Regions from separate parts of the Rhizobium sp. BT-226 genome, predicted to be linked through region 2. Evidence: predicted binding sites of a transcription regulator. Region 2 holds the regulator's gene; each other region holds the start of a gene.
The links. The regulator LexA, encoded in region 2, represses DNA repair genes until DNA is damaged. The targets are predictions, from matches to a motif close to TGTTCNNNNTGTGTTCNG.
Positions count from the first base shown of each region.

Region 1 (7,918 bases), on a different contig from region 2:
AGGTCGTTGGTTGAAGGGTCGATGCTGGTGATGCCGAGGATGTAGCAGACGGCCGAGTTCGCCGCCGACCCCCGCCCCTGACAGAGGATGCCTTGAGACCGGGCGAAGCGGACGATCGAAAAGACGGTCAGGAAGTATGGGGCGTATTTCATCGTCCGGATGAGATCGAGTTCGTGACGGACGATCTTGAGAACCTCCGGCGGCAGGCCTTCCGGATAGCGGTTTGGCACGCATTCCCAGACATAATGCTCGAGGGATTCCTGCGGCGTCTTGTCTGGGAGGATCGCCTCCTCGGGATACTGATAGCTTAGCTCGTCCAAGGAGAACTTGCATCGCTCGACGATCTCCATCGTCCGGGCCAGCGCCGCGGGGTAGCGTGGAAACAACCTCTCCATTTCATCGGGTAGCTTGAGGTAGCGGTCAGCATACCTTTGTCTCTCGAAGCCGACGTCGTCGATGGAGGTGTTGTTGCGGATGCAGGTGACGACGTCCTGAAGCTGCCGCCGGCCCGGCTCGTGGAAAAGAATGTCATTGGTGACAACCGTCTTCACCCGATGCTTGACGGCCATGTTCGCCAACGCGTGTAGCCTTAGCTGGTCATTCGGACGACGCCGGAGACAGAGCGAGACGTATGCCCCGTCTCCGAAGATCTCCGCCATCTTGCGAAGTTGGACGGCGCAGGCGTCGTCTGGGAGGTCGGGCACGAGGATACCGAGGAGGCCTTCAGAATAGAGGGCGACGTCGTCGAGATTCAGGATGCAGTTCGCCTTGCCGCCTCTGCCCTTACCGAGCGTCAGCAAGCGGGTCAGGCGCGAATAAGCCGCGCGATCCGTCGGATAGGCGAGGATCGAGATGCCGTCCTGCAGATCGAGCCGGCAGCCCACGACAAGGCGGACGCCCGTCGCGCGGGATGCTTCCAGCGCTCTGACGATGCCTGCCAGAGAGTTTCGGTCGACCACGCCGAGAGCTTCGATGCCGAGTTCCTTGGCGGTTGCGAAGAGCTCGTCGGTCGAGGACGCGCCGCGAAGGAAGCTGAAATGCGTCGTGACCTGGAGCTCGGCGTATCTCATCCGAATATTCCGTGCATGAACCACTTGTGGGAGCCCGTTTCGGGATCGATGCCGTCGCCGGAGCGAAAGATCCAGTATCGTTCGCCGCTCTCGTTTTCGATGACGAAGTAGTCCCGCACAGCCTCGAATTCGCTGTCGCGCTTCCACCATTCGCCGAACACGCGCTCCGGGCCGTCCGCGCGTTTCACGCGATGGCGCTTGCCGCGCCAGGTGATGATGGCAGGCGGATGATCCGGCAGCAGAGCTATCGCCTCGATCGGATCCGGACGCGCAAACAGCCGCACCGGCCGTCGCCAATGGTGAACCCAACCTTCCGTCACCTCCTCGCCGACCGCGGCGATCCGCTGGACGCTACGCTCCGGAACGTCGGACGCGACCGGCGCGACCCGGTAGACTCGCTGGCCTCGATTGCCGAAGACGTCGATCAGCGGCGTGATGTCGGCGTCCTCGTCATCGACAAGCGAGGACGCCGTCTGCTTCTCCTCGAGCGGTTCCGACATCACCGCGACGAGGGTCAGCTTTTCGATGCCGAAACCCGGTTCGATCTTTTCCGTCCGGTCGCGGAACAGTTTCGTCAGCCACGCGACGTCTCGCACGGGCTTGGCGGTTCCCGCTCTGATCGCTTGTCTGGTTCCGTCGACCTTCTCGACGATGAGGTCGGTGCGACGGACGCCAAGACCCTTCCGCTGAAGTTCGGCGACGAGTTGAACAACCAGCCGTCCGACATACTTGTTGATCGTCTCCGCCGCGCCGATCGGTTCGGCGAACGCCCGGCTGACCTCGATGAGTTCCGGGCTACGGATGGGATCTATTGGTTCGCAGACGCGACCGAACATCTGGTCGAGACGGCGGCCCACTTCCGGTCCGAAGCGAAGCGCCAAGGGTGCGCGCGCCGTCGCCGAAAGTTCCCCTATCACCCGAAAGCCTAGCGTGCGCAGATCGCTCACGATCTTCTCGGGCAGCCGCAGCAGCGAGATCGGAAGGCGTTCGACGGCCCGGATAGTCTCCCCACTCCGGACGACGACGGTTTCCCGGTTGATGGCGCGGGCGCATGCGTGGGCGGCACCCCACGTGTCCGCTATTGCGACCCGTGTCGTCAGGCCCTTGGCGCGGAAGCGGTTGGCGATGCTCGTCAACATCCGCTCCTCCCCGCCCTGCAGATGATCCGCGCCCTCCGTATCCATGACGATGCCGTCCGGCGGGTCGACGGCGACGATCGGTGAATACTGGCTGAGCGCCCACATGGTGATGCGCTCGAGCGCCGCTGCATCGGCGGCGGCATCGGCATCGATCATCCGAAGGCCCTGGAAGAGCGCCTGCGCCTTGGCGGCCGGCATGCCCAAATGGACACCGGCGTTCCTGGCGGCGGGATCGGCGGCCGACACCCAGCGCTTGGAGCCGCTCTTCGAAATGACGGCGATCGCCTGGTCAACGGGCATGGCGGGATCGGCCCGCCTGATCCTGTCCGTCGGCAGGTCGGGAAAAAATATCGATACGACCCTCGGCATCGCAGGCTCCTACTTCGAACTCGGCGCACTCACCCGCTTTCACCCTCATCAGTTCCAGAAACCACCTCGCCCGTCCGACGCCCGGAACCGGCAGTTCCTCGCTCGGAATGACGCTCACCCTCCAGCGCGTGGTCGACGCTGTCGGCTGCCCGAAATCACTGGCCTCGGTCTGCCGTCTCCATCGCCGCACCACGAGCGCCATTGTGCCGCTCTTCTCGGCAGCAAGTTGCAGCCGCCGCGACGCCGCCATCGGCAGCCGGACGATCTCGCCGATCACTGCGCCGAGGCCGCCGTATGAGAGGCCCTCCTCCATGTTGGCAAGAACGTCCTCCTCCTTATCGGACTCGACAAAGACGACCCGGTTCGGATGCAGACCCGCCTGAGCCAGGGCCGGGAAGAACAGGTCGGGACGTGTCAGGCACCAGACGACCTTCCCTTGAGTGCGGGCGGCTATCCCGGCCACGAACAGGGCGGCGGCCGCCCCATCGACGGTGCCCGCCCCGCCGCCGGCACACTCGTGCAGCGCCCCATAGGCCAACCCACCGCCCGGAAGCCGATCGTCGATTTGTGCGAGGCCGAAAGGCAAAACGCCTCGCTTGCGCTGACTGGCGCTTTGGAGGTGCGCGATCTGCTCGCGCAGGCCGTCGAGGACGGCGTTTGAAGCGGCGGCTGAGTTCATGATCTCCCTTTGACGGCAACCCGTTTTCAGCTTGAGAAACAGCAATATGTTCTGTATTTGTTCCTATGGCGCAAATGAGTCAATGCGCATGTAACCCGCTGAAGTTGAGCACGAGTGCAAGGCAAATAAATCGCCAGCGGATTCAGTCGGATGGCAGGGAAGGAATATTTTCGGATGCGCCGAACGCGGCTTGTGGACGATGCGATGCCGAGACTGAAAGATCACCAGGTCCCGGTGGTCGAACTCATCTGCCTCCTCTGCGATCGCCATTGTGCCCATGAGCGCAAACTGTTGGTGAAAGCGTTTGGCGCAAGCGTCAGCTTCGCGGAAATCCGCCGACGCATGGCTATGGGCTGCGAGCGGATGCAGACGCCCAATGGGGACAAGTGTGGGGCACACTTCCCATGTTTGAGTAATGATCTCCCTGATGGAAGCTAGATGATGACAGGCGAAGAAAGTCGAGAGCGGCCGCGTAAGATCGTGCATGTCGATATGGACGCTTTCTACGCATCGGTCGAGCAGCGCGACAATCCGGAGCTGCGAGGCGTGCCGGTTGCCGTCGGCAGTCCTGCTGCCCGCGGGGTCGTGGCGGCCGCCAGCTACGAGGCACGAAAATTCGGTGTCCACTCCGCCATGCCGTCGGTGACTGCGCAGCGGAAGTGCCCGGACCTCATCTTCGTCAAGCCGCGCTTTGATGTTTACAAAGCCGTGTCATTGCAGATCCGGGCGATCTTTGCCGAGTACACACCGATGATCGAGCCGTTGTCGCTCGATGAGGCCTATCTCGACGTCACCGAAAACCTGAAGGGCATGGAGATTGCGACCGAGATCGCCGAGGAGATCCGCGCGAGGATCAAGGCGGCGACGGGGCTTAACGCGTCGGCGGGAATCTCGTACAATAAGTTCCTGGCCAAGATGGCCAGCGACCTCAACAAGCCGAACGGCCAAGCCGTCATCACCCCGAAGAACGGCCCCGCCTTCGTCGAACAGCTTCCCGTCAAGAAATTCCACGGTGTCGGGCCGGCGACCGCTGAAAAGATGCACCGGTTGGGGATCGAGACCGGCGCGGACCTCAAGCAGCAATCGCTCGAATTCCTGGTTCAGCATTTCGGGAAGTCGGGTCCGTACTTCTACGGGATCGCCCGCGGCATCGACAATCGCCAGGTCAAGCCGGACTGGGAGCGCAAATCTATCGGCGCGGAAGACACGTTTTCGCAGGACATCCATTCCTTTGAGCCCGCCCGCGAAGGGCTTCAGCCGCTAATCGAGAAAGTTTGGGCCCACTGCGAGCCCAATGAAATTGGCGCCAAGACGGTAACACTCAAGGTCAAATATGCCGACTTCAGCCAGATCACGCGCAGCAAGACCGTTCCCGCACCTCTGTCGGCGATTACCGATCTTGAAGACGTGGTCGACCTGCTTCTCGCGCCAATCTTCCCGCCGCAAAAGGGGATCCGCATGCTCGGCGTCACGCTGTCTTCGCCGGAACAGCGCGCAGCTCTCACGGAACCGCAGCTGCGGCTGGCGCTTTAGACGGCGAGCATTGTCTCAACAGAAGGGGTCGAATGGCGCCTGACCCTGAATGTCCCCGCCGGCAGCGGCCGAAGGATTTCCTCCTCGGGCACAAGTGCGTCGAGCCAGACCATCCGTTGATCGCGGGTGAGAACCACCATCTGCCGGTCATGGAACGGCGCGATATCGGTATTCGCCTCGGTCGTCAGGACGGCATAGGCCTCCGGCCAATCGGGGGTCGCAGGCCGCCATATTCCCGCGAAATAGAACCAGTCGCCATTGGCGAGCGAAAAGCTGAAGCTCCGATGGCGAAACTGGGACGCCGGCACCAGGCATCGGTGCGTCGGAAACGTCCTTCCTTCCGATCGGATGACGTTCACTGCACGCGGCCCGCCGTCGCGCGGACGCAGACCCCAAAGCAGCTCCACCATCTCCACATCGCCTTCATGGCGTCTTATGATGACGCGGCGCTCGTCGAGCGGGGCATCGGACTGGAAAACCTTCGCGCTCATAATAATAGAACATAGCGGGAACACGTCCACGAGACAACCAGAACCGGAACGGAGGACACATGTGCAATGATTATCGGCTGATGGTGGATGTCGCCTCGATCGTCGAGGACTTCGCCGACCTCAAGATCAAGATCCGTTTCGGTGAAGGTACGCCGAACCTCGAAGCGCGTGAGGACATCAAGATCACCGATGTCGCTCCCATTGTCAGGACTATCGATGGCGTGAGCGATGAAGCGGAGTTGGTGCAGCGGCGCTGGAGCTGGCCGGGGCCGAACAAGCGACCGGTCTACAATTTCCGGTCGGAAGGCCGGGAATTCAATTCCAACCGCTGCCTGATCGTTGCCGACGGCTTTTATGAATTCACCGAACCTAAGGACCAGAAAAAGAAGCGCAAGGACAAATGGCTGTTCACGAAGAAGGACGAGCCGATCTTCTGCATCGCCGGCATCTGGCGCGACACGCCCGAGGTGGGCCAGGCCTTCACGATGCTGACGATGGAGCCAGGGCCGGACGTTGCGCCATACCACGACCGGCAGATCGTTATTCTCGAACGGGGCGCCTGGGCTGATTGGCTCGATCCGACCGTCTCGGTCAAGTCGCTGCTCAGGCCCCTGCTGCCTGGCACGCTTTCGATCGAACACGTCGGCTGAGCTTTAAACCGGCTGGCGAAGCAACACATTTCTTTTTGCTCCCTGTCCGGGCCGATCTTCCTTCGCAATCCCTGCTCTTTCGAGCGGGCGGTTGGTGTCGCAATGCACCGTGACGGAACCATCTCCTGTCGGAGCGGTTTGATAGGCATCTTCAAGCTCTCGTCCTACGGAGTATGCATGGCAATATTTTCCGCCAGCAATCGAGACGCGGCCGCCTATCCGATACAGTCGCTCTTTGTCCCGTTTCCCTTCGTCTGCTTCACGCTCGCACTAGCGACCGACATTGCCTTCTGGCAGAGCGGCAACGTGATGTGGCAGAATTTTTCTGCATGGTTGCTGCTCGCCGGGCTCATGTTGGGCTCGCTTGCCATTCTGGCCGGATTGATGGATCTGATGCGTCCCCGCACCCGCCCGTTGCGGCCGCCGCTCCTGTCCGCGCTTCTCTATCTGATCATACTGGGCCTCTCCTTTGCCAACAACCTTATCCATGCCGGAGATGGATGGACGGCCGTAGTCCCATATGGACTGATGCTTTCGGCCCTCACCTTTGTCTTGTGCCTGGTGGCCGCAGCAGTTTCCGCTCGAAAATATGCCAGACTGGCCTGGAGGATATGATGAAAAAGTCCCAGATTCTCGGCGCCTCGGTTCTGCCGATATCTCTCGGCGTCGGCCTTGCGGCTTACGCCCAAAGCGGAGGTTTTGATATTTCTCAGCAGATCGGACCGAACCCCGTCCTTCCGGAACCAACCGCCTCACTGCTGCCTGATCTGAAGGTGGCGGAGGTCGTTGGCTGGAAGGATGGGGAGACGCCGGCCGCCCCGGACGGTTTGACGGTCACTGCTTACGCCAATGACCTCGCCAATCCGAGGACAGTCCACACCTTGCCGAACGGCGACGTCCTGGTGATTCAATCGCGCGGCCCATCAGGCGAACCGACCTCACGGCCGAAGGATTTGATCCGGGGCTGGATCATGTCGATCGCTCATGGTGGCGGCGGTGAGCAGAAGGAAAGCAACGTCATCACACTGCTGCGTGACGCGAACCGCGACGGTAAGGTGGATGAGAGGCACGATCTTCTGAAGAAACTCGATTCGCCGTTCGGTGTCGCCTGGGTCGATAACACGCTCTATGTCGCCTCGACGTCCGCCATTCTCGCCTACCCCTATGAACTTGGTCAGAATGAAATCACCGCCCAACCGAAAACCCTGACTCCCTTGCCCGCTGGTCCGATCAATCATCATTGGACCAAGGATCTGGCGCTCAGCCCTGATGGGCAGATGCTTTACGTCTCGGTCGGCTCGAATTCCAACATCGTCGAGAACGGGCTTGAAGCGGAAAAGGGCCGCGCAGCAATCTGGCAGGTCGACCGGCACACCGGCGCGGCGCGCGTGTTCGCCTCAGGTCTGCGCAATCCGAACGGCCTCACCTTCAACCCTGAGACAGGTGTGCTCTGGACGGTCGTCAACGAGCGCGACGAACTCGGACCGGACCTCGTTCCCGATTACATGACCTCGGTCATGGAAGGTGGTTTCTATGGCTGGCCATGGAGCTATTATGGCAAGCATGTCGATGCGCGCGTGCATCCGCCGCGTCCCGACATGGTCGAAAGGGCGATCCCACCGGATTATGCACTGTCGAGCCATGTCGCCGCGCTCGGACTGACCTTTTCTATGAATTCAGCGTTGCCGGCCGCCTACGCCAACGGCGCCTTCATCGGCGAGCACGGCAGTTGGAATCGGGACAGCTTCAACGGCTACAAAGTCGTGTACGTGCCATTCGAAAACGGCAAGCCATCCGGCAAGGCGCAGGACGTCGTCACGGGCTTTATACAGGGCGACCAGGCGAAGGGCCGGCCGGTCGGCGTCGGGATCGACGGGACGGGAGCGCTGCTCGTTGCCGATGACGCCGGCAATACCGTCTGGCGCGTATCATCGTCCGACGGCAAAATCACGCCGCAGCCAATCGGTACGGACCAGGTAAAATTGCA
Region 1 covers NZ_JAOYTI010000003.1:687,703-695,620, reverse strand. The annotation lists gene OIU37_RS22850 (error-prone DNA polymerase) at 1-1,070, opposite strand, end outside; gene OIU37_RS22845 (DNA polymerase Y family protein) at 1,067-2,578, opposite strand; gene OIU37_RS22840 (ImuA family protein) at 2,499-3,257, opposite strand; gene OIU37_RS22835 (hypothetical protein) at 3,432-3,695, shown strand; gene dinB (DNA polymerase IV) at 3,699-4,790, shown strand; gene OIU37_RS22825 (SOS response-associated peptidase family protein) at 4,787-5,284, opposite strand; gene OIU37_RS22820 (SOS response-associated peptidase family protein) at 5,341-5,931, shown strand; gene OIU37_RS22815 (DUF2231 domain-containing protein) at 6,109-6,546, shown strand; gene OIU37_RS22810 (sorbosone dehydrogenase family protein) at 6,546-7,918, shown strand, end outside.
Region 1: OIU37_RS22840 (ImuA family protein) is a predicted target of LexA. The motif match lies at 3,305-3,322, and genes of this name have one in related genera.

Region 2 (7,918 bases):
CAATCGAGGCCGAGGTAGATATCCTCGCCCGGCTTGTAGCCGGCTTTCTCGACCGACTTCATGATGAAGTCGAGGGCTTCCGAAGCGCTCTTCAGGCCCGGTGCGAAACCGCCTTCATCGCCGACATTGGTGTTGTGGCCCTGTGCGGCGAGTTCCTTGCGGAGCGTATGGAAGACTTCCGAACCCATGCGCACGGCTTCGGCGATCGTATCGGCGCCGACCGGCAGGATCATGAATTCTTGGAAATCAATCGGGTTGTCGGCGTGGGCACCGCCGTTGATGATGTTCATCATCGGCACCGGCAGCAGGCTCGCGGAAGCGCCGCCGACATAGCGGTAGAGCGGCAGGCCGGAGGCCTGGGCGGCAGCCTTGGCGACGGCGAGCGACACGCCGAGGATGGCGTTGGCGCCGAGGCGCGACTTGTTCGGCGTGCCGTCGAGCTCGATCATGATGTTGTCGATCTGGATCTGATTTTCGGCGTCGATGCCGCCGATCGCGTCGAAGATCTCGGTGTTGGCGGCTTCGACCGCCTTTTCGACGCCCTTGCCCAGATAGCGCTTGCCGCCGTCACGCAGTTCGACCGCCTCATGTGCGCCCGTCGAGGCACCCGAGGGAACGGCCGCGCGGCCCATGCTGCCATCTTCGAGATAGACATCGACTTCGACGGTGGGGTTGCCACGGCTATCGAGAATCTCGCGGGCGATGATATCGGTGATTGCAGTCATGGGTTCTTCCTGCTCGGTGGGTGATCAGTCGTTCGAAACCTGTCTTAATCGAAGACGTGCAAATTACAATGCTGCAATTTCCAGCCTTCGAACCAGCCTTCCCGGCCTATAGCACGATCATGTCAGGCTGTTGAACGTCAAGCCTTGGCGACCGCATCGAAGGCAAGCAGCTTTTCGAGAAGTCGCGGCATGTCCTTAAGGTAGACCATGTTCGGTCCGTCGGAAGGTGCATTGTCGGGGTCCTGATGGGTTTCGACGAAGACACCGGCAATGCCGGCAGCCACCGCTGCGCGCGCCAGCGTTTCCACGAATTCCCGCTGACCGCCGGAGGATTCGCCCTGCCCGCCCGGCTGCGCCACGGAATGGGTCGCATCGAAGATAACGGGGGCGCCCATCGCCGCCATGATCGGCAGCGAGCGCATGTCGGAGACCAGCGTATTGTAACCGAAGGAGGCGCCGCGCTCGCACAGCAGCACGTTCGGATTGCCGCTGGCATTGAGCTTCTTCAAGACGTTCTTCATATCCCAGGGAGCGAGGAACTGACCCTTCTTGACATTGACGACGCGGCCGGTCTTGGCGGCGGCGATGAGGAGGTCGGTCTGGCGGCAAAGGAAGGCCGGAATCTGCAGGACGTCGACGATCTTTGCCACCTCCGCGCATTGCTCGGCGGTATGGACGTCGGTCAGGACAGGAAACCCGAATTCCTTCTTGAGGTCGGCAAAGACCTCCATGCCCTTTTCGATGCCGATACCACGTTCGGCCGACAGCGAGGTCCGGTTCGCCTTGTCGAAGGAGCTCTTGTAGACGAGGCCGATGCCGAGCTTTCCGCAAAGCTCTTTCAGCGTGCCGGCAACCATGAAGGCGTGGTCGCGGCTCTCCATCTGGCATGGACCGGCAATCAGCGACAGGCGGCCGGTATTGGAAAAGGTGACCTGGCCTTGGCCTTCGCCGATCCTGACTTCGGAATTCGTATCAGTGCTCATCGTGTTTCCTCGAAGGCGAAGAGCGTGCCCTGCCCGGGCGCGGGCTTCACCAGAATGCGGTTGTTCTTGCGCGTGTATGTCACCCCGTTAGCAGCCAAATGCGCTTCTGTCACGGCAAGATCGGCGACAGTGAAGAGGATTGCCCGGCCGCGTAGGCCGCGATCGGCGGATGAGCCACCAATGTCGAAATAGGCCTCCAGCCCTTCTGGCGTCATCAGGCTGATTTTGGCATTCGATGCCGCGATATTGACGCCGAAACCGGTTTTCTCGACTGCCGATTGCGCCACGGCAAGGCTGACGAAGGCAGCGAAGGCGGCCGGCTCCGGCGTGCAAAGCGCGATCTCGACTATGCCGGTGACGCCATTGGCATGTGTTTCAAGCGCGGCGCGGTCGGCCGGCAGCGGATTGACGCGCTCGACGGTGAAAAGCAGGAGATCAGGCGCGCGCAGGTCGCCGGCAAAAGCCAGCTTGAAGCCGGCGATCGTCTCGGAACCGTCCGGCATCGTCATCGGCCGGGTGAACTGCAGCATCTCGCCGGCGCTCGATCCGTTGCCGACGAAGTTTTGATGATCGATGCCGCCAGCCTTGCTGCCGAAGGCCAGTCCCGAAAGCCCCTCCTCGCCGCAGCGGAAGCGGAAGGCCTGGTTGCGGGCAGTGAAGACATTGCCTTGCCGCGCCGATGCCTCGCTCTCCTCGACGCTCGCAACCCCGAGCGGCTCCAGATAGGTCTTATCGGCAAAAAAGACGCAGGCATTCTCCGTTCCGAAGGGATGGCGCGCATCGGAGGCAACGGTGAAGCCGAGCTTGCCGAGCCTTTCGCGCGCCAGATCGATATTGACGACCGGCAGCACGACATGATCCAGCGGGTGCGGTTTGGCGGAATGCTCGTTCATCATGTCCCTCCTGGAAAGGTCAAGAGATGTGCAGCGCGACCTTCAATACAAGACTTGTGTCCCAATCCGGCGAATGAAAATAAAAATCTCAACGAGTTGGCGCCAAGTTTTACGGAAATTTAGCTACTTGCGGAACACATATGGAACATATAGTGTCTGTTCTGGATTTGTTTCAATCACGAGGTCACAACGTCGATGCTCACGCGCAAACAACAGGAGCTTCTCCTCTTCATTCATGAGCGCATGAAGGAATCCGGCGTTCCGCCATCTTTCGACGAGATGAAGGATGCCCTGGACCTCGCCTCGAAGTCCGGGATTCATCGCTTGATTACAGCGCTCGAGGAGAGAGGCTTCATTCGCCGCCTACCGAACCGCGCCCGCGCGCTCGAGGTCATCAAGCTTCCGGAGGCCTACAGCCCCAGTATCCAGCCCCGGCGCGGCTTTTCGCCGAGCGTCATCGAGGGCAGCCTCGGCAAGCCACAGCCGGTCGCCGCCCCTGCTCCTGCAAAGCCCGTCGCCGACAACGGCAATTCGGTCTCCGTGCCGGTCATGGGCCGAATCGCTGCCGGTGTTCCGATCTCGGCGATCCAGAACAACACCCACGACATCGTCGTTCCGGCCGACATGCTCGGCTCCGGTGAACATTACGCGCTGGAGGTCAAGGGCGATTCGATGATCGACGCCGGCATCTTCGACGGCGACACCGTGATCATCCGCAACGGCAGCACTGCAAGTCCCGGTGATATCGTCGTTGCCCTCGTCGATGACGAGGAAGCGACGCTGAAGCGCTTCCGGCGCAAGGGCGCCTCGATCGCGCTAGAAGCCGCCAACCCGGCGTACGAGACCCGGATCTTCGGGCCGGACCGCGTCAAGGTACAGGGCAAACTCGTCGGCCTCATTCGCCGCTATCACTGACATTGGCCAGGCCGGTTTCGGTAAAACTGTTGCTGCGCCAGTCATAGGCGCGATGGCGCATCCATGGCCGCGACAATGCATCGAATGCGGTTGCGACCTCCGGGCCGGCATCCGTGAAGCGCAACTCGATGGAACCGCTCCTGCGAAGCGTCTCACCGGTGAAGAGCGTCGCGCCTGAGCGGCAGCTGTTTAAGCGAAGGCGGACCGACGTCACGACGATATCGGCGGCGTCGCATGCCGAGCCTAGATAGGCGGCATTGTCGATGACGGTTACCACCTGACCATTGCCAAGCCTTGATGTGCACCAGGCCTTCTTGACGCAGGAAAAGCGGTTTGCGTCACCGCCCGCTGCGGCGGCCCGCATCGCGGTCCTTGCTTCGTTTTGCTGATCGCGGGAAAGCCCGACGCGGCGATCTTCTCCCTCCGGCGGGATAGCAGGACCGTCCAGCATCTTCGGCGGATCATGCTTCTGCAGGACCAGCGCTCTCTGCCACTGGTCGAAGATGAAATCCGGCGGTCTTTCACGGTTGGAAGCCATTGCCGCCGCCTCGACGATTGCGACGAGACTACCATCCTCCGAAATCACCAGATCCGGCGGCCGGGGAACCGGCAGAAGCAGCAGGATGAGCGTCGCGACCGCGATAATCGATGTGCCGATATGGCGCAACCGGGTGCGGAGCAGCGTCAGCAGCAGAAAGCCTGCCACGGCGACGGTGAAATACCAGGCGGGCAAGCGGCCGACGTCGATATTGCCATTCCAGCCGGACACCGTCTTTGCGACCGCGATCACCAGATCGAGGCCGAATCCGACGATCTTCCAGGCCCAAACATCCAAGCCGAAAGGCATGAGCAGCATTGCCAGCAAGCCGGCCGGCATAATGATGAAGGAGATGATCGGCATTGTCGCGAGATTTGCCGGCAGGCCGTAGGCGGTCAGGCGATGAAAATGCTCGATCGAAAACAGCGCGGTGGAAAAACCGCCGATCAACGAGGTCAGGAAGACGCCGCCGAAGAAGCCCGCAACGGTAACGAAGGGCCTGATGATCGGCAGCTTCAGGAAAGCGTTTTCGCGGACCCGCCGATCCTTCCACAGCTGATAGCCAGAGACCAGCGCCAATGTGGCGGCAAAAGACATCTGGAAGCTCGGACCCAAGACCTCGGACGGCGAAATGACAATGATGACGTGCGCGGAGAGAGCGACATTGCGTAGGCTGATCGACGGCCGGTCGAAGAAGACGGCGATCAACATAATGGCCATCATGATGAAAGCGCGTTCGGCAGAGACCGCAAAGCCGGAGATCAGGAAATAGGCGGTGACGGTGATGAGCGCGCCGGCGGCGGCAATCTTCTTCGTCGGATAGGCCTCGGCGACACCGGGAAAGAGGCTGAGCAGCATCCGCAAGCCGACGAAGAAGATTCCGGCCGACAGCGCCATGTTGAGACCGGAGATGGCGATGATATGCGCCAGACCGGACTGGCGCAGCGCTTCCGTCGTCGCATCCGAGATGGCGCGCCGCTCGTCCGTCACCAGAGCAGCGGCAAAAGCGCCGGTGTCGCCGGGCAGGATCGACCTTATGCGGTCGCCGATACCGCTGCGCAGCCGGTAGAGCCATTCCAGCAGCGCTTCGGTCGTCGATCTGGCCGCCTGCGGACCTGCCTGCACATCGACCTTCGTCGGCGCACCGTAGAAGAAGCCGTTGGCGCCGATGCCATCGAAATAGGCACCGAAGGAGAAGTCGTTGAGCCCGGGAAGCGCTGGGCCTGCCGGCGGCGTCAGCCGCGCTCTGCCAGTGATGATATCGCCGATCTCGAAGGCCACGTCCGCGCCGCGGGCGATTGCGGTGATGCGGTCCGGCGGCCGCTTCACCTGTGGCGCCTCAGTGCCGGTAACGGCAAGAATGTAGCGCCACCGCCCGCGATCATCACCTTCGCGCCGCTCGACACGGCCGGTCACCGTCGTCGTCACGGCGGAATCGAGGATCACGGTGGAAGCCCGCCGGCTCTCGAACTGCGCCGTGACCATGCCGCAGGCCACGAGTGAAAGCGCCAGCAGCGTTGCCCGCACTGCCGCCCGGCTGCGGCCGGCGATGAGAACCGCCACGGTCAGCGCCAACAGGCAGAGCAGTGATGCAACGAGAGGAAAATCCGATGCCGCGAGAAACCAGCCGGCTGACCCGGCGCCGAGGAAGACCGGCGAAAACAGCAGCAGGCGGCCATGGTCTACCTCCTCGCCCAGCATGCGCATGCCGGCACGCAGCAATTGCGAGGCTGCGGCCGGCAGCCGGTGGCGCAATGGTGTCTCCGACTGCGTCCTTGTCGCTCGCGTCACCACGACAGGTGGTGAAAAACTGGAGGAGTCGGCAGGGCCTTCGCCCGCTTCCGGCCGCAATTCGACTGTCGTCAACTCCTGCATGAACCGCCCAAGCCCGGCTGCGAAGGCGGCCAGAATGCAACCTCCAATCAAATCCGGCAAGCATAATCGATTGAAATATGAGGGAAAATCGCGAGCGCCAAAAGACCAGTCGAATCATCGGCTTCCGATATGCATGCGGCTCATCGCTGCAGTGCCTAAAAGGTGATACCGCAATGCACAAAATGCCATCACGGTAACTTGGCATTAGCTTCGCGATCATATAGCTATCGGTGAGGACGCTTAACCCCTATGGCGCTTTTATGGCGCCACCGCCATTTCGGAGGATCAGCATGACGGATCAAAGCGCTACAATAAAAATCGGTGACAAGTCTGTCGACCTTGCTGTCAAAAGCGGCACGATCGGCCCGAGCGTCATCGATATCGGTGCCCTCTACAAGAACACGGCTTCCTTCACGTACGATCCGGGTTTTACCTCGACCGCATCCTGTGAATCGAAAATCACCTACATCGACGGCGACGAAGGTGTCCTCTTACATCGCGGCTATCCGATCGAGCAGCTCGCCGAGCACGGCGACTTCCTCGAGGTCTGCTATCTGCTGCTTTACGGCGAACTGCCGACCACCGTGCAGAAGAAGGATTTCGATTACCGCGTCACGCACCACACCATGGTGCACGAGCAGATGAGCCGCTTCTTCACCGGCTTCCGCCGCGATGCGCATCCGATGGCCGTCATGTGCGGCTGCGTCGGCGCGCTGTCGGCCTTCTATCACGACTCCACCGACATCACCGATCCGCACCAGCGCATGGTCGCCAGCCTGCGCATGATCGCCAAGATGCCGACGCTTGCCGCCATGGCCTACAAATACCATATCGGCCAGCCCTTCGTTTATCCGAAGAACGACCTCGACTACGCCTCGAACTTCCTGCGCATGTGCTTTGCCGTGCCTTGCGAGGAATATGTGGTCAATCCGGTGCTTGCCCGCGCCATGGACCGCATCTTCATCCTGCATGCCGATCATGAGCAGAACGCCTCGACCTCGACCGTCCGTCTCGCCGGTTCGTCGGGCGCCAACCCGTTCGCCTGCATCGCCGCCGGCATTGCCTGCCTCTGGGGTCCCGCGCATGGCGGCGCCAACGAAGCAGCCCTCAACATGCTGAACGAAATCGGCACGGTCGATCGCATTCCGGAATATGTCGCCCGCGCCAAGGACAAGAACGATCCGTTCCGCCTGATGGGCTTCGGTCACCGTGTCTACAAGAACTACGATCCGCGCGCCAAGATCATGCAGAAGACGACGCATGAAGTGCTCGGCGAACTCGGCATCAAGGACGATCCGTTGCTCGAAGTGGCGATGGAGCTGGAGCGCATCGCGCTCACCGACGAATATTTCATCGAGAAGAAGCTCTATCCGAACATCGACTTCTATTCCGGCATCACGCTGAAGGCGCTGGGCTTTCCCACGACCATGTTCACCGTGCTCTTCGCGCTCGCCCGCACCGTCGGCTGGATCGCGCAGTGGAACGAGATGATCGAGGATCCGGAACAGCGCATCGGCCGTCCGCGCCAGCTGTATGTCGGCGAACCGAAGCGCGACTATATTCCGGTTTCGAAGCGCTGATCGCTTCAGAAAGAACCCAAAAGAAACCCGGTCAGAAATGACCGGGTTTTTTCTTTTTCAGCACGTCGAGAAGGATCTCGGCGGCATGCTCGCCGGGCGGCTTTTCGGTCTGCATGCGCTGCCAGATGAGGTCGTACCCTTCCTTCATCGCCTTTAGCTGATAGGTGTCGGCCGACAGCCTTTCCATCCAGCGCGCGAGGCTTGCGCCGCGAACGACGTCGTTCAGATATTCCGGGACGACCGGGTAATCGGCGATCAAGTTTGGCAGCGCGCCGGTCCAGGTCTTGATGCCCGATGTCAGCATGCGCATGATCCAGTCGACCTTGTAGGCGGAGACGACGGGAACATCTGCAAGCGCCAGTTCAAGAATAACGGTTCCGGATGCCGCCATGGCTGCATCGGCCTCGGC
Region 2 covers NZ_JAOYTI010000001.1:278,711-286,628, reverse strand. The annotation lists gene eno (phosphopyruvate hydratase) at 1-725, opposite strand, end outside; gene kdsA (3-deoxy-8-phosphooctulonate synthase) at 863-1,708, opposite strand; gene OIU37_RS01630 (VOC family protein) at 1,705-2,601, opposite strand; gene lexA (transcriptional repressor LexA) at 2,797-3,516, shown strand; gene OIU37_RS01620 (ComEC/Rec2 family competence protein) at 3,497-5,929, opposite strand; gene gltA (citrate synthase) at 6,220-7,509, shown strand; gene lpxB (lipid-A-disaccharide synthase) at 7,541-7,918, opposite strand, start outside.

Region 3 (7,918 bases), on a different contig from region 2:
GGATGAGGACGGGGTCTGGGCGGACGCGCTCCGCCCTGCGGGATCTGTGAAATCGTTTTGCATTTCGAACCTCCCAATTCGTGCCGGCAACTGCCTAAGCCCCAAACCACGGATGGCCCGCTTTGTTCCAGGACGCTCTGTGGGACGTTCGCCTTCACTATGGCTCAGAACAGCGACTGCCCGAAGCAGCACCGTCCTAGCCTTTCCTGACCTTTGGCGGGCGTGACAATAGACGCGGCTATGTAACGCTCCTCCCGGTCGCCGTCGTTGAAGTAGTAGACGGCGAGCAGGGATCCATCGCCGCGTTTTACGAGTCTCGGATAGCCGAGATCAGCCGTGCCGCCGTCGCTCCGGATGATCTTCTCGGCGCCCCATGTCCGGCCGTCATCGAAACTCATGCGCATCCTGATCCCAAATGGCGGATCACGATGGCCGTAGACGAGCAGCAGCATGCCTTCGATCCGCCCGAGCGCCGGCGGATTGCCATTGCTGCCCGTGTCGTCGACGATGCAGCCTTCCTTCGTCCAGGTCCTCCCTTGGTCATGGGAGGTGAAGGCCTCTATCCACCCCTTGCCACCGCCTCTGCCCATGCAGCGCGTCAGCGTCAGGATGGCGCCACCGGAAAGTGCCGTCGATGCCGGCATGATCGAATAGCCCTCAGGTTCCGGATCGACAAAGCCTTGCAGGACGAAGCTGCGCCCGCCATCCACGGTGCGCGCGCAGAATACTCTTCCTTCCGCGCCGTCCTCTTTGGACGTGCTGAGCATGAAGAGCGCATCGTCCCTTCCGAGAGGAACGATATCGGTGCGCGCCGAGATCGGAAGGTGCAAACCGGCGAACCGGAACGGACCCTGCCATGTCAGGCACCGATCCCGGCTGACATAGAACCAGCTGACGGCATCGCTCCGCACATCGGTTCTGGCGCACATGACGATCGTCTCGGCGTCGAGGAAGTCTATGGGATCGCCAATCGAGCAAAGGTCTTCGCGGACCGACAGACGGGGGCGGACCTTGAGGTCGGCGTTCAAATGCTCGTCGGCCGAAAGCGAGAGCCCGCCCGGCACGTGGCCGCGGAACGGCTCGTCCATCCATGTCAGTCCGCCGTCCAGGCTGCGTGCCTGCCAGGGTACGAATGGGTAATCATGATCCAATTCGTGCAACTCCCCCTTCGCTCCGAGTTTGCCGCGCGCGAAGACGACGACCATTTCGTCACCCCACGACCAGAGACCATAATTTGCCGGCCAGGCTGCGAACTCGCCGCGTCTGCGATAGATTTCAAGATTGCGGAACTGCGTGTCCATGGAGGCTTCCAGACGGTCAGAGCGTTTCGACTGGAAGCGCCCGCACAAGCAATTCTTCCTGCCCGAGCAGCTGTTCGAGTTTGCGCCGGTATTGGCGCCACCAGGCCCGATCGAGACTGTTCACCATCACTTCGATCACGATGACCGTATCTTCTTCAGTGCCCTCGCTAGTGGACCAAAACCCCTTTGCCGGGGAATTGAGGTATGAAGTCGCCCCGCCATGGCGCTCCGTCATCTCGCGCTGAATCATCGCTATAATGTCTTCGATGTCGATCGCCGCTTGCGGCGCTGCTGGAATAAACAACTGTATCAGATGCATTTGGAATTCTCCTCGTCCCGCAAACTTCGGAGGCCCGTCGAGGTTCCGGCCCAGCTCGACATCGGATGCGATCCCATGGAACACCTGGCCGTTCAAGGATGTGCAGCGGGCGCCTGCGGCAGCCGGAGACGCAAGGTTGCGTCATCGGATGATCAAAAATTGGGCTGGTCCTGACGGCTCTTGAACGGAGCGCTGTCACCCACAATATCATTTCGATCAGGATCATTGGTGGCAAGAAAGGAGGAAAAAATGCCGCTGAACGATGTCCCATGGGTTCGGCCGGTGAGACTCCGGTTGCAGTGCGGTTTGGAGCGCACCTTCACAAGCGTCTACGACGCCCTGGATTTTCTCGAGAACGAGTGGCCGCTGCGTCATGGCGAACGCCATGATCGAGCAGTGAAGACGTGTCGTGGCGCCCTCAACGGCATCATACCGAGCATGATCGCGCGGGAGGCTTTTATCGCAGCCTGCCTCGAAGCCGGTATGCCAACGGTCCTGGCCCCCTGGAAGACCAAGCCCGCCGCGCATCCGCTGAGGCCGGCGCGTCACGTTGAAGACCGATATCAAAGACGCCAGGCGCAATGACGCGAGGAGAGCGAGCAAACCTCAGCATGTCAGCGGGGAATCCGATGAGGCGTTCGGATTCACATGACGGCAATCCAGGCGAACCCGAAAGCGCATCAACAAGCGTCACGCCGCTTTCGCCCAGCTGATGCTGGCGGTCTAAAAAGCCAGCCGCAGCTGCGGCGCCACGGCCGGCGCTCGTCCTTCCAGCGAAGAGAGGGCGACGCCGAGCAATCGTATGCCCTTTCGCGGCGGAAAGATCGGTGCGAGCAGCAGGTTGACCAGTTCCTCGAGGTCCGCGATTGCCGGCAGGGGTGCCGGAACCGTCTTGCTGCGAGTGATCTGGCTGAAGTCGGCATATTTCACCTTGAGCGTCACTGTCTTGGCGGCGATCCCGTTGGCCTCGCAGTAAGCCCACACCTTTTCGATCAGCGGCTGGAGCCCTTCGCGAGCAGGCTCGAAAGCGTGGAGGTCCTGTGAGAAAGTATCTTCCGCGCCGACGGATTTGCGCACCCGGTCGGGCTTGACCTGGCGCTCGTCGATCCCGCGGGCGATGCCGTAAAAATAGGGGCCTGACTTGCCGAAATGCTCCACGAGGAACTCGAGTGTCTTCTCCTTGAGATCGGCGCCTGTTTCGATCCCGAGTTGATGCATCTTCTCAGTGGTTGCCGGTCCGACGCCATGGAATTTCCGGACGGGAAGCTGCTCGACGAAGGCCGGTCCGTTCTTCGGCGTGATGACAGCTTGGCCGTTCGGCTTGTTGAGGTCGCTCGCCATCTTGGCAAGAAATTTGTTGTAGGAAATCCCGGCCGACGCGTTGAGGCCGGTGACCTGCTTGATCTTGGCGCGGATCTCCAGAGCGACCTCGGTGGCGATCGTCATGCCTTTCAGATTTTGCGTCACATCGAGATAGGCCTCGTCGAGCGACAGCGGCTCGACCAGCGGCGTGTATTCGGCAAAGATCTCACGGATCTGCTGCGACACCGCCTTGTAGACGGCAAAGCGCGGCGGCACGAAGATCAGGTCAGGACATTTGCGCTTGGCAGTTACCGACGGCATTGCCGAGTGTACACCGAATTTACGGGCCTCATAGCTCGCCGCCGCCACGACACCCCGGGCGGCCGACCCGCCGACGGCAATCGGTTTTCCGCGCAAGTCGGAATTATCGCGCTGCTCGACCGACGCGTAAAAAGCATCCATGTCGACATGGACGATTTTGCGGACGGGGGGTGAGCTTATCTCGTTCATGGCGGTTTCAGCGATCGCGATGGGATCGGCATCTGAAATTGCGCGCCGAAACAAAAACAGAACATAGCAGGCTTGGGACGCGATATCAACAATTCCAATGGGCAGCTCGGACCTGCCGTCGAAACTACCAGCCGCCCAAGGCGTTCTCATCCTGTGGAATCAATATCAGGAGGCAGCCAATGGCGGACGACAGCACGACCACCATCCGAGCCACGTTCGAAACACGCGAAGCCGCTGATCTCGCGGTCGAACATCTGGTTCAGCAGCATGGAATTTCGAGGCCCGACATCTTTATCCAGTCGGCAAGCGACCGGAACAGCGCGGGTTCAGCGCCATCAGGCGGGGATGTCTCTCATGACGACGGCGCCCGACGCGATGCGCCGCTCGAAGGCGAGATCGAGGTCTCGGCGGATATCGCATCCACCCAAATCGCCGCCGTCCAGCGCAGTCTCGGAGATGCCGGCGCGCTGCGCATATCGAGCCGCTGAGCGCGGTAGATAATCTCTCAAAATACCGCGCAAGCGCAATTTCAAGAAGACCGGCGACTCAGCCTCAAGGCAGCAGGCGCACGAAGGGCAAAGTCGGATCGATGCGGGCTAGCAGATTGAGAGCGTAGGCGGCGCGCAGCAGGCGGTCGGCGCGTGTCTGGCCGGAGGCGGCGGCGAGCTGGCCGACGAGGTTGCCTGGAAACGCCAGGCCGGCCTCATCGAGTGTGCGCCCGAGGCGTTGCATGCGCTGCAGCCGCTCCGGATCCTCCATGCGGCCGCCGAGTTCGGCGAGTGCCAGGATTTCGTCTAAGGCGGTGGAGATCAGCCGCTGGCTGGCGGCCTGTGGGCGGGCCAGCGCCTCGAAGCGCATCGGTTTGCGCTCCGGCACGCCCGGCAGCGCGAAGCTTTTGGTCAGCCGCGAGAGCAGGCTCGGCTTTTGCGCGGTCGTCCTTGGCGGTGGCGGCGGCAGGTCGAGGAGGGTCAGGCTGTCGGTTCCGAAAGCGAGCGGCGAGAGCACGATGTCGGCGCCGCGGGCTTCGGCGAGGACGGTGAGCAGCGGCGACTGGCGGTCGCCGATCGAGCCAAGCAGAGCGAAATGGGCCTCCAGCCGTTCGTCGCCTTCGATTTCCAGCTCCAGCCAGGCCCCTTCGCGGTCGCGCACCGGCCAGCGCCCGACCTGCGCCACGCCGTCGAAGCGCAGCGAGCCGAAAGCGGCCGGGCGCAGGATCAGCGGCAGGGCGCGGCGCGGCGGTGTCGCGAGCTTCGGCCGGAAGGCGCTCGAAAGACGGATGGCGCATTGCTTCCAGTCATCGATGACGGCGCCTTCGATCCCTTGCACCGCCGCACTCCAGCCGGCCTTGAGAGGCTCGGCGCGGCCGCTGCCGGTCTGCAGCCGGCCATCGCCGGTGGCGGAGGCGCCCTCGAGGCGGAAGGCGCTGCCGGCGATCGCCGTGAGCGAACGGCCGAAGACCGGCTCGGCGGTGGCCGCCTGGCGCGGCACAAAGCCCGGATCGCTGCCGGCCCCGCGCGCCAGCGTCGCGCTTAAGCTTCGCCCGTCCATGGAGAGATAATAGCCGGTCACCCCGCGCGCGCCGCTGTCGGCCTGCCACAGGCGCAGGCCGCAGCCGACGAGGTCGATCGCCGGCAGCGGCTGTGGCGCCTCGGCAGCCGCGCCGGTGAGCAACGGTTCATCGGGCGAGGCCCGAAGCGCCTCAGTCAAAGCATAGGCGCGCGCCAGCATGACGAGAAGTTCGGCAGGATCGGCCGCATCCAGCCGCTCGCGTCTTCGCCGGATCATCGCGGCGATGGTGCGAAGCTCGGCAGCCAGCCGCGGCATCGCTTCGGTGCGCGAGGACAGGACGAGATCGCCGATCCGCTCTTCGAGACCGGCAGGCGCCTTCGACAGAGCCTGGCGCGCGGCATCGCGCAGCAATGCGGCCGCGTCTTCGAGCGTGCCTGACGTGGCTCTGCCTGGCTCTTGCGGCGCTTGTTCGGCACCGGCGGCCGTCTCACCAGGCCCGCGGACGGCGAGAAGCGCTGCCGCATGCAAAGCGGCGCGTTGCGACGCCGCCGCCTTGGAGAGCATGCCGGCAGGACCGCCGCCGGCGGGATAAAGCACCGGTGGATGGGCGCCCAGCACGATGCGGACGGCATTCGGGCTGCTTTCGATTTTGATCCCACCCGGTTCGAGCGCCGCCAGCAGCGTTTGCGCCTGGATAAAAGCGGCGCGGCCGAAGGCGCGGATGATGACGTCTTCCTTGAGCGAAAGCACTTCCGCATGTGGATCCGGAATGGCCTCCGCGCGGATCGGCGTCCGTGTCTCGGCTGCGCCTGGCTCATCGGCCGGTCTCACCTCCTCCGCTTCGCGGATGAAAATAATGCCGGCCAGAATATGCCGGCAAAGGCCGGTCGCCGGACAGCTGCAGCGTGCTGAGGCGAGCGGACCGGCGATGAGCCGCACGCTCTCGCCGTCGGCTTCGGCCAACGCCGTTCCGCCATCCCAGCCGGAGAGGCGCACGAGCCCGGCCTCCACATCCCGGCGGGCGCGGCGCAGCAGGCCCTTGGAGGAGGCTGCTTCCAGCACCTCGTCGCTGACAGCTGTGGCGTCGAAACGCTGGGAATTCTCGGTCTTGCCCCGCTTCACCTTATATGCCCCGCAACCCAATCGGCAAAATGCTCCGGCGTCAGTGCGGCGATCTCCATTCCGGCATCGACGAGCCGCGCGGCGCTATCGCGATCATAGGCCGGCCGGGCGGCCTCATCGAGTGCGGCAAGCCCGAGCAGCTTGACCCGGGCGCCGGCAAGCCGCCGCACCGCCGCAAACAGCGGGGCGGCCGGCGCGCCTTCGCAGAAATCCGAGACCAGCACGAAGATCGTCCGCTGCGGCTCGGCAATATGGGTCGCCTCGCAATAGGTAACAGCCTTGCCGATATCGGTTCCGCCGCCGAGCTGGACCGACATCAGCACATCGACGGGATCGCCGACTTCGTCGCTGAGGTCGACCACCGATGTGTCGAACAGCACCAGCTTCACCGTCACCGCCGGCAGCGTCGCAAGGATCGAGGCCATCACGGCGCTGTAGATCAGCGAGGTCGCCATCGAGCCCGACTGGTCGATGCAGAGCACGATCCGCCAGGGCAGGTGCCGGCGGGCGGCGGCGTGGAAATGCAGATGTTCGGCGATCAGCACACGCCGCTCCTGGTCCCAGTTCTTCAGGTTCTTGCGGATCGTCTGGTTCCAGGCGATGTCGCGGGCGCTGGAGCGGCGCGCGGTGGTCTCGCCGCGCCGTCTTGCGCCGGATAGCGCCCGGCTCGTCTGCAGGCGCAGCTTCTTGGTCAGCTCCTCGACGACGCGCTTGGCGACCTGGCGGATTTTCCCGGCGATCACAGGATCGGAGCGGCCACGATGGGCAAGCAGTGCCGCAAGCAGCGACGGGTCGGGATCGAGCTCGGCGAGCGCCTTCGGGTCGTCGAGGATCTCGGTCATGCCGAAGCGGCCGAGCGCGTCCTTTTCGACCCGCTCCAGCACCGATTTCGGAAACAGCGAGCGCATCTCGCCAAACCATTCCGGCAGCGTCATCTGCGGCGGCTCCGCACCGCCCTTGGGGTTCTTCCTGTTGCCTTCGGGACCCCCTGTGCGGATGCCGCGCCGGCGGTAGGATTCGCCGTAGATGCGGTCGAGCGCGGCATCACGGCGGGCATCGGCGCCGCTGCAGCAGTTGGCAAGCTGGCGCTCGGCAAAGCGGCCGAGCACCAGGCGCCAGCGGCGAAGACTCTCCTCGGGCTTGTTGTCGCTCATGGCGCCTGCTCCTCCAGCCAGAGGCTCAGCCCATCCGCCTGCATCAGCTCGGCAAAGCTGGCATTGAGGCGGGCATTGGCGAGCATTTCGGCCTCCGTCAGGCCGCCGGAGAAACGCGGTGCCAGATCGAGATCGCTGCCCTTCACTTGCGCGATCATGGCGGCGAGCGCGTCGGTTTCATCAGGCGCAAGGGCGGTGAAGGCAAGGCGCAACGCCGGCAGCACCTCGATGAAATCAGCCTCGTCGAAGCCGGCGAGCACCAGATCCAGCCTTTCCAGAAGCGCCGGCGTGCGCTTGAGCAGGGCCGGCTGCACCGCCAGCAGGCCGACCAGCGCCTCCACCCGGGTGGGCGGTTCGCCGACGCTGAATTGCAGCGGGCCGATGACGCGGGTGGCCAGCGCCTCCGCACTCAGCCTGCCCGACATATGCCCGATGGCGGCGACCGCGCCTGCCGCCCGTGGCGCCAGATCGGCGTCGATGAGGGCGGCGACCCCCTCGTCGAGCAGATCGAGATCGAGCGGCTGTTCGTCTTCTGCGTCCTGCGCGCCGGCTTCGGCGATCTCGTTCAGCGTTGCCAGCGCATCGACATAACGCGGCACGTCCTCGTCCTTGGCGCCCTCGAGGTCCGGCAGCAGGTCGATCGCCCGGCGATAGGCGATGAGGCGCAGTTCATCCGGCCCCGGCATGCCGGCAAAACCCAG
Region 3 covers NZ_JAOYTI010000002.1:709,008-716,925, forward strand. The annotation lists gene OIU37_RS13795 (nutrient deprivation-induced protein) at 1-63, opposite strand, end outside; gene OIU37_RS13800 (sialidase family protein) at 165-1,301, opposite strand; gene OIU37_RS13805 (hypothetical protein) at 1,318-1,620, opposite strand; gene OIU37_RS13810 (DUF982 domain-containing protein) at 1,870-2,205, shown strand; gene dinB (DNA polymerase IV) at 2,344-3,432, opposite strand; gene OIU37_RS13820 (hypothetical protein) at 3,612-3,920, shown strand; gene OIU37_RS13825 (hypothetical protein) at 3,985-6,063, opposite strand; gene OIU37_RS13830 (VWA domain-containing protein) at 6,060-7,217, opposite strand; gene OIU37_RS13835 (DUF5682 family protein) at 7,214-7,918, opposite strand, start outside.
Region 3: dinB (DNA polymerase IV) is a predicted target of LexA. The motif match lies at 3,479-3,496, and genes of this name have one in related genera.

Region 4 (7,918 bases), on a different contig from region 2:
AATAGTTTAGTTTTCCCGCAGAATTCGGCAGGTAATAATTCGCCTTGGCATCTTTGAAAGCACGAATAAGCGGCGAGGTCGTGTCGAAACTCGTGATGTTGAAAGGTTCGAAGGTTTCAATTTCGTCGGCCTTCGCAAATCCAAGGATGTGGATCCTAGTGCTTTGCGGGACTGCCTCCCTGATCTCGCGAAGGCAGGCCTTGATCTGCGAGGCTTTGAGAGGAACGGTGCCCCCAAGAGCGAGATAGTCGTAGCCCATAGCTACAAGGCGGCGGGCGGCCTCCGCCATGCTTCCCGGCGACCATCCCTGGATAACCCCAAGTGGCGTGAACCGGCCAGACATGTGGCGGGTGGAGACTTTGAACTCGGCGGCGTTTTCGAGAGTGATGTCGAACCGGCGGCGCGCATCTTCGGTTCCGCTCTCAAAACCCGTCAGGTCTTCATCGAAGTCGAAAATGATATGGTCGACGGAGCAGCCATGGGTGAAGCGGCCGTCATCGTAGAACTCGGCGGTATCTTCCGGCGTGTACGGCGGTCGCTCTTCCTTGTGATACGTGAACGCCCCGCAGTCTCCAAAGATTGGAAGGTGGCTAAACGGTGGCTTATCCAAACGAAGGAAACTCCGGGCGCCGTCGCGACGAAAGCGCATGGCCTGAGCCTCTGTGTATTTGCCGCCAACTGCCGTGCCCCCGACAATCCCGCGCGAAACAAGCATGCCATCGTAAGGCGCATAACCCATGATCTCATGAGGATAGACGTCATCCCAATATGGCTGGCGATTTTCAGAGTACCTGTCGCGGAGGAAATCGTATCCTGGATCGACATGGTCAAGGCTATCGGCAAAAATGAACTTCATCGTGATGCCTTCGAGAGCTTGCGATCAAGTTGAATGAGATACTGCGACAGCCTGTCGATGTGTTGCGAGGTGCCCTGAAGGTCGTTCCATTTCCATCCGAGATCGTCCCACTTGCCTGCGGTCCAGCAGCAATATTGCTTCAAACGACCGAGAGATTGGCGAATGTCTCCTTCAACATCCGTGCTGCTTTCAGCACGCAACATGACAGGATCCATGAGCGCGCCCATCGCCCGGATACCAGCCATATGCATCAGCCTGCTTTTTTCCGGTGCCTTTCCCCAAGCCTCAGGGAAGGTATCTTTCACGGCGGTCCAGTACTTCACCAACATGTTGAACATCTCGTCGGCGTCAGACGTGCCATCCGTATTCACATATTGGCTTAGCGCACTGGTATGGAGTTTCAGATTTGCTTTGATCGCGGCGATAAGAGCAGAATCTACGATCACCGCGTTGGAAGTTTTCTTGTCAGACTTTCTTTTAATGAGTCTGTAGAAGGGAGAATCCTTGTGCGTGTTGAGCAAATTGCAAAGTTCGCTTGGCAATTTGTTTTCAGCCAAATCCTTCGGCAAAAGCGTGCTGACTTCCGGAAGCAGTTCATCAATCAGGCGGGTGTCCAGCGCTTTCACTTTGTTCACCAAAATGAACTGCTGGCGCTGAACCTCGATATCATGGGAAACAAACGCAATGACCGGAACAGGTATGTCTTTGTTTTGCGTCCGAGAAAGCGCTAGCGATCGCTGCTGGCCATCTACGATCCACGCAGCCTTGCCGCCGGCTGCCGGAACCGGAATACGCAAGGTGCCAGAGGTTACGATTTCCACCGCTTCGGAGGGCTTGGAGCCTCGCGCCGCCGTAAACGTCACGGCTTTTGAGAGGGCAAGAATGATCGCATTTGGAAATAGAACAGGGCCACTATCCAGAAATTCGACTATGGAATTGACGTGGCTGCGGATTTCCTGCCGTTGGAACCCTTTCAACTCATTCTCGTCGCGCTGAATCCGACTAATCTCAGCGATTTTCATCACTTCGGATCCCGGAAGAAAAAACGCATACACATCGGTTTCGACACCCTGCTGGGTTTTTACCGCCCGTACCGCGATGTGATCATGTGCACTCATCGGCCTGCTACCTCGTTCCGCACAATCGCGGCCAGACGAGCGAAGCGTCCTTGCTCGCAGGCGATATTCATTTCATCTCGGAACATCCGCAACAGTCTGGAAGAACTGCCTTTGGCCACGTTCCAATTGTCTCGCAGTAATTGCAGCGCTTCTTGATCGTCAATACGCCTGCCGGCTTTTCGCGTGGGAAACCGCCATTCACTTTGGCTGGAGCGAACCAACTCAGCATGGTCGGCTATGCTTCCCTGCGGGTGGTCGACCAGAACGTTGGTGACGAAGTGCCTCAGCGCGCGTGAAGCATAGTCACCCATGGTTCCTGGAATAGGGCTGTCGGGCCCATCTAAACGTTGGTCGTAAGGTAGCAGGAAAGGTATCAAGGCAGGGGCAACATCCATTTGGGTCGACGCCGTCATTACCCGCAATCGACCTGTGCTGGCGATCGACAAGGAGGTGATAAGCGGCGTCAGCATGCTGAGGTAGGCGTGAGGCAGCGCGACCAGCAGCAGCGACTGAGGATTGCGTTGCAGTGAATCGGCCAACTCCTCGGCCTGGCGATCCGAGGATACCTGCATCCACCAATCGCAGGCGCTCGTCCCCGGCGGAAGTTTTTTGAAAATGGAATCTGCTGAACCCGGTGAGACGGTGAGGTTGTAGCTTGGAATCTGTCTATCTGCCGGCACTAACCCGAGGCCTGCCGACGCAATCGTCACTCTCGCTCCGATCGCGCTGGATGCCAATTTGGCCTCCAGCATACTTCTCCCAGCATACAGATCGGAAGCCAAGGCTTTTGGTTCGGCACGCCGCAAGCGTCCTCGCCAATCTTCTCCCACCGAATGCGTCGTCCCCACGGTCAGTGCCCTTGCATGGAGCAATTCATCTGGGGAAAAGCGCTTGCGCATCGTGCACGCGGTGAGGATTACGGTCATGCTGAAATCGCGCCGAGATAACTGTGAAAATGTTGTTAGATCATCAGTAACTGTAATCTAGGAAAGCCGCAAACGAAAAACTGCAGTCAGAAAAACAGAGCCAAAAAAACTGCACCCAACTACCATAAAGGCCCCAAATTGGGGGTCAGCAAATGGCATATCGCCTGCACCGTTTCAAAAAAATTGCGTGGACTGAGTCACTTAGCCGAGCGGACCTAGTGGCCTGATTCATTTCATCATTTCCTTGCTCGCTCTTTAGCTGAACCTAAAAAACCTGATTCACGGCAGCTTGACTCTTCGTTGCGCGAGGAACAAAAGGGGAACGTCAACATTTTTGGGGACATGAAGTCCTGTTTAACGCGAGCCGAGGAGGTCCGTGAACGATGGCGCGTGCCCACAATTCTCGGGTGATCGAGGAACTTCGACATCGTATTTCGCACCTCCAGGAGGGTACGTCTCGGAACGCCGCCGTGCTGCCATTCGGCATCAGCGAGATAGATGATCGATTGCCGGGTGGAGGTCTTTCTTATGGCGCTCTTCACGAGATCGCCGGAGGTGGCGCTGGTACGGTGGATGGCGCGGCGGCAGCCTTGTTCGCCGCCGGGATCGCGGCGCGCTCGAAGGGCAAGGTCCTCTGGTGCCTCACAAGGCCCGACCTTTTCTTCCCTGCGATCGCACAAGCCGGTCTCCATCCCGATCGCGTCGTCTTCTGCGAGGGTGACAAGGAGGAGGATGTTCTCGCGTCCATGGAAGAAGGGCTCTCCTTCGGCGGATTGGCTGCAGTCGTGGGCGAACTGGTGCGCCTGCCGATGACGGCATCCCGACGACTTCAGTTGGCCGCCGAGAAGACCGAGACAATTGGGTTGGTGGTCCGTAGGTGGCGACGACAGACCGAGGCCTCCGACTATGGCAACCCAACGGCCTCCACGACCCGCTGGCGGGTGAGCGTGTTGCCCTCCGAGGAGTTGCCGGTCGCGGGCGTCGGGCGGGCGCGGTGGCTGGCGGAATTAATGCGCGTGAAAGCAGGCGAGTGTGCTGAGTTCGAAATAGGAGCCTGTGATGCCAAGGGTCGTGTGTGTCTATTTCCCGTATCTGCCAACAGACCGGATACGTCGGCATGGAGAGGGAACCGTGCCAGCTGACCAGCCTCTCGTCGTCATTTCGACGTCGGGCTCGAAACGCTGGGTCTCGGCTGCCGACACGGCAGCGCGAAAGCTCGGCCTCAAGGTCGGCATGCCCGCTAGTAAAGCCCAGGCCGTCGTCGCCAATCTGACGATGATCAACGCCATCGATCCCACCGTCGGTGATCGGCATCGATGACTGGGCCTGGCGGCGCAATCATCGCTATGGCACGATCGTATGTGACCTGGAGCGTCGGCGACCGATCCGTCTACTACCGGACCGTGAGCCAGCGACGGCAGAGGCCTGGTTGCGGGGAAATCCCCAATCCAGATTATTGCTCGTGACCGCGGCGGCGCTTACGGGCTGGCGGCGGCAAAGGCGTTGCCCGATGCAGTACAGGTCGCTGATCGATGGCATCTGATGGAAAATGCCAGCCGTGCGTTCCTGGACGCTGTCCGCAAATCGATGCGGCAAATCCGCAAGACACTCGGTGCAACGCGCGTCAAAACGAGCTCGCGCCGGGGATCGATCGCGCTCGCGAAAGTCTGGTTGCCTCCTTTGCCAATGGCGTTGCGAAAGACATACAGGCAGTCAGAGCAGCGATCGTCTCACCGTGGTCGAACGGACAAACTGAGGGGCAGATCACCAAGCTCAAGCTGGTGAAGCGCCAGATGTACGGTCGCGGAAAGCTTGATCTGCTTCAAGCCCGCCTGATCGGCGCGACGTGAGGGAATTGCACCAAATCTGCGTCAGAGCCAAAATTCGATGCCGATAAGGGGTGAATTTTGGATGCTGATTGACAGCCGGCCTGTCTTTCAAGGGCAGCGAACCATTCGGCACAGCAAAATCGATCAGCTTTTTCGAGGTTTCTAAAGCGTTGACGAACAGTGACTGACGGCGCTGTTTTAGTCGGTGGGAGATGGCAAGCAATTGGCACGGGTTGAAACGCTCGAACGCTTCCTGGATTCCGCATAGTCCAGTTGCTTTGTACGTCCAGTAGAAAAATAGTTGTAAGAACAAACCGTAAATACACCCGAAAGGGGCAATTGACCTCTGCCGAACACCCACAGACAATGGATCAGCTGAATCTCACGGGGGGAGGGCATCTTGCGTCGTCTGCGGGCGCTGGCGTTATTCGTTGCGCTGCTTGGGTTTGCCATTTCTCAAGTAATGGCAGCGGAGCCTGCTGATGTTGCTACTAGCAACACTATCATTATTCTCGATCACTCCGGATCAATGGCCCGCAAGGCTGGCGGGGTGCAGAAGTTCCGTTCTGCAGCGCGAGCAATTCAACAGCTTGCGGGCCACATCGGCAAAACGCGTCGCATTGGGTTCCTACCACTTGGCGGCTCCTGCTCTCCTGCAGAACATCTCGCGACTGTACAGCGTTTCAACTCAAGCAAATTAATCGCGCGAATTTCAAAGCTCCACCCGACAGGCGATACGCCGTTGGCAAAGAGTTTGGAGCAACTCGCTACTAGCGTTTCAAAGGACGACCCGTTTGAAATCATCCTCCTGACTGATGGAGTAGATTCATGTTCAGGGGATGTTTGCGCAGTAAGCGAAACCTTGGCGGCAACAACGCCTCTTCTACGGATCCATGTCATCGATTACTCGCAATTGGAAATCGATTTCAAGCGATCCCCGCGCTGCATCGCCGAAGCCACAGGAGGACGTTATGTTAAGGCAAGTGATGCTGCGAGTGTAATCCCATCCCTTCTTGTCAATCCAAAACCTTTCGACGCGCTACTGCTTTGCAGCGTCGATATCGAGTATAGACAGTATGGAAATTGTTCCTTCAGCCTGGCTGAGGAGCGCTCCGCTCCACGATTTGTAATAGGCACGCTGGCTGGTAAAGAAAGGGGCCCCACTCAAAGCTTAAACGTAGCGGAGATTCCTTCCCGTACTCTGACGGCTCGCCAAGTCGACTACATTCTACGGGCTTTGACACTCTATGCAAATGTCACTGCCCAACAGCTAATAGCACGAACGGTAGTATGTGGATTTAATCGCGACGCAGCGCCAGTCGATGAACATCTCCTATCGATTTCGGTGGTTGCTGCTCGCTTGCAGATATCGTGCACGGGTGAGCCGCCAACTGCTTTTTGGCTAACGGTCTCCACCAAGCTCCTACAATCGGTTCGCGTCCAGGGTTGCGACGAAGTGCAGGCCAGTACTCTTTCAACAAAAGATCGGCTTATCGATTCTGAATTGATGTCTTACGCGTACTCAGGTGGGATCCGCTCTACGGCCGAAGCCAACCTCATGAAAGAACTGCTTCTGTTCGACGATTGGTCACGTCAGTGTTCATTTCACAGGTTTAGTGCAAACACTGGCAGCCTACCGAACAGCCCAGCGAGCGGGCTTTATCTTATGAAGGAACATTTGTACCAGCCCGCCGCTATACGTGAGGGATCGGCACTGTCACTTCAATGGCTCTACGATCAATGGGTCCACGGTCTCACGGTCAAGTCGAGTGAGGTAGAGCACTTCTGTGATGCTTACGATCCTTCATGGAGACAACAGAAGTATAGCGCTGAATTTCTCAATGTCGGCCTGAGCAAACCGGGGTGCGCTATATTCGCGCCCCAGAACGCGACGGGCCGTTTGCTAAATTCGAACAACGGCAAATATAGTGGTTACGGAAGCGTGATCTTTCTCGACGGCGAAAGCTTCGAGTTCGAGGGAAACGATATTGGAAGCCCGCTCTTTGTCAATTTGCATAATATAGATACTACTATCTCCTATGATCTAATCTCCTTTCCAGTCTTATTCGGCGCGTCGGCTCCGCAATCACTGACCCCAGAAACGATATATTCGTTTCATTTTGTACCTAAGGCGACTATCGAACATGCACAACGAGGTATCGGCATACCGAAGCTGTCGGCCAGGATCGAAGAGGCGCTCATCGCCGATGGAGAAGGGCGGGCAAGTGATCTTGGCAAGGTGATCAAACCAGATCACTCAACCATCGACGTGAACAAGGTTCTGCAGGAGTTCCAAGTTTCTCTGACTGGTTTGACGGGGACGCCTTGGCGGCACCTTGGAAATGGAGCAGATCTGTGTGGCGTCATCGACAAGCTGAAGAAAAGCGGCGGCCAACTGTTCGCGATATACGCTTGGGATCGCATCCTAACTGCCGAGGATGCTGCAGACAAGGCAACCTTTTGTGGCCAAGATAGCAATTCGCAATGTCTCGCGCGGGTAGTCGACACTATTTGTTCCAGTGAGCCCGGGATGGCTACCGTCGGCGGGGGAGGGTTTGACATCGATGGCCGCCAGCTTCTGATTGACGGAAAGATACTCCGATGAAGCGCTCGATGCTGCTTATGCTAGCTGTCGTGCTAGCGATCATGGTTACTGCTCCGCGGTTGTACGCGTTTGAAATAGAGACCTTCCAATCCAAGGTATACATCCCTGCCGGAAAGGTCGTGAAACTTGATGCGCCAGCGGATGTTAACGTCGACCAGTTTCGTCTGGATGGCGAGCTGATCACGAGTGGGAAACTTCTCAAGATTACCGCCTCCACGATATCCGTTGGCTCAAGCGGCGTTCTTACGGGGTATCCGACTGGGGACACCGCCGCGAAGCCCCCAAAGAAGGCAAGTTTCCAAACGGCTGCGGCATCCGGCGTCGTTCCGCCAAATCAATTGTCGGGCGCGTGGTATCTTGGTGGTACTGCTGAAGGTGGTGCAAACGGCATTGCAGGAGACCGTGGTGCCCCAGGGATCGCAGGAGAGGAAAACCCCGGGCCTATCTTCCTGACTGCAACAGACTTGATTTTGGACGGCAAGATCGAATTGTTCGGACAGCAGGGCTCACCGGGTGGTGAGGGGCAAAATGGGCAGAATGGTGGCGATGGGGCGCGGGGACAAAACGCAGCGTGCGGCAAAGGC
Region 4 covers NZ_JAOYTI010000009.1:121,481-129,398, forward strand. The annotation lists gene dpdA (tRNA-guanine transglycosylase DpdA) at 1-856, opposite strand, end outside; gene dbpB (DGQHR domain-containing protein DpdB) at 853-1,974, opposite strand; gene OIU37_RS34085 (hypothetical protein) at 1,971-2,900, opposite strand; gene OIU37_RS34090 (ImuA family protein) at 3,284-4,042, shown strand; partial or broken gene OIU37_RS34095 (DNA polymerase Y family protein) at 3,960-4,196, shown strand; partial or broken gene OIU37_RS34100 (transposase) at 4,180-4,750, shown strand; gene OIU37_RS34105 (VWA domain-containing protein) at 5,130-7,334, shown strand; gene OIU37_RS34110 (hypothetical protein) at 7,331-7,918, shown strand, end outside.
Region 4: OIU37_RS34090 (ImuA family protein) is a predicted target of LexA. The motif match lies at 3,208-3,225, and genes of this name have one in related genera.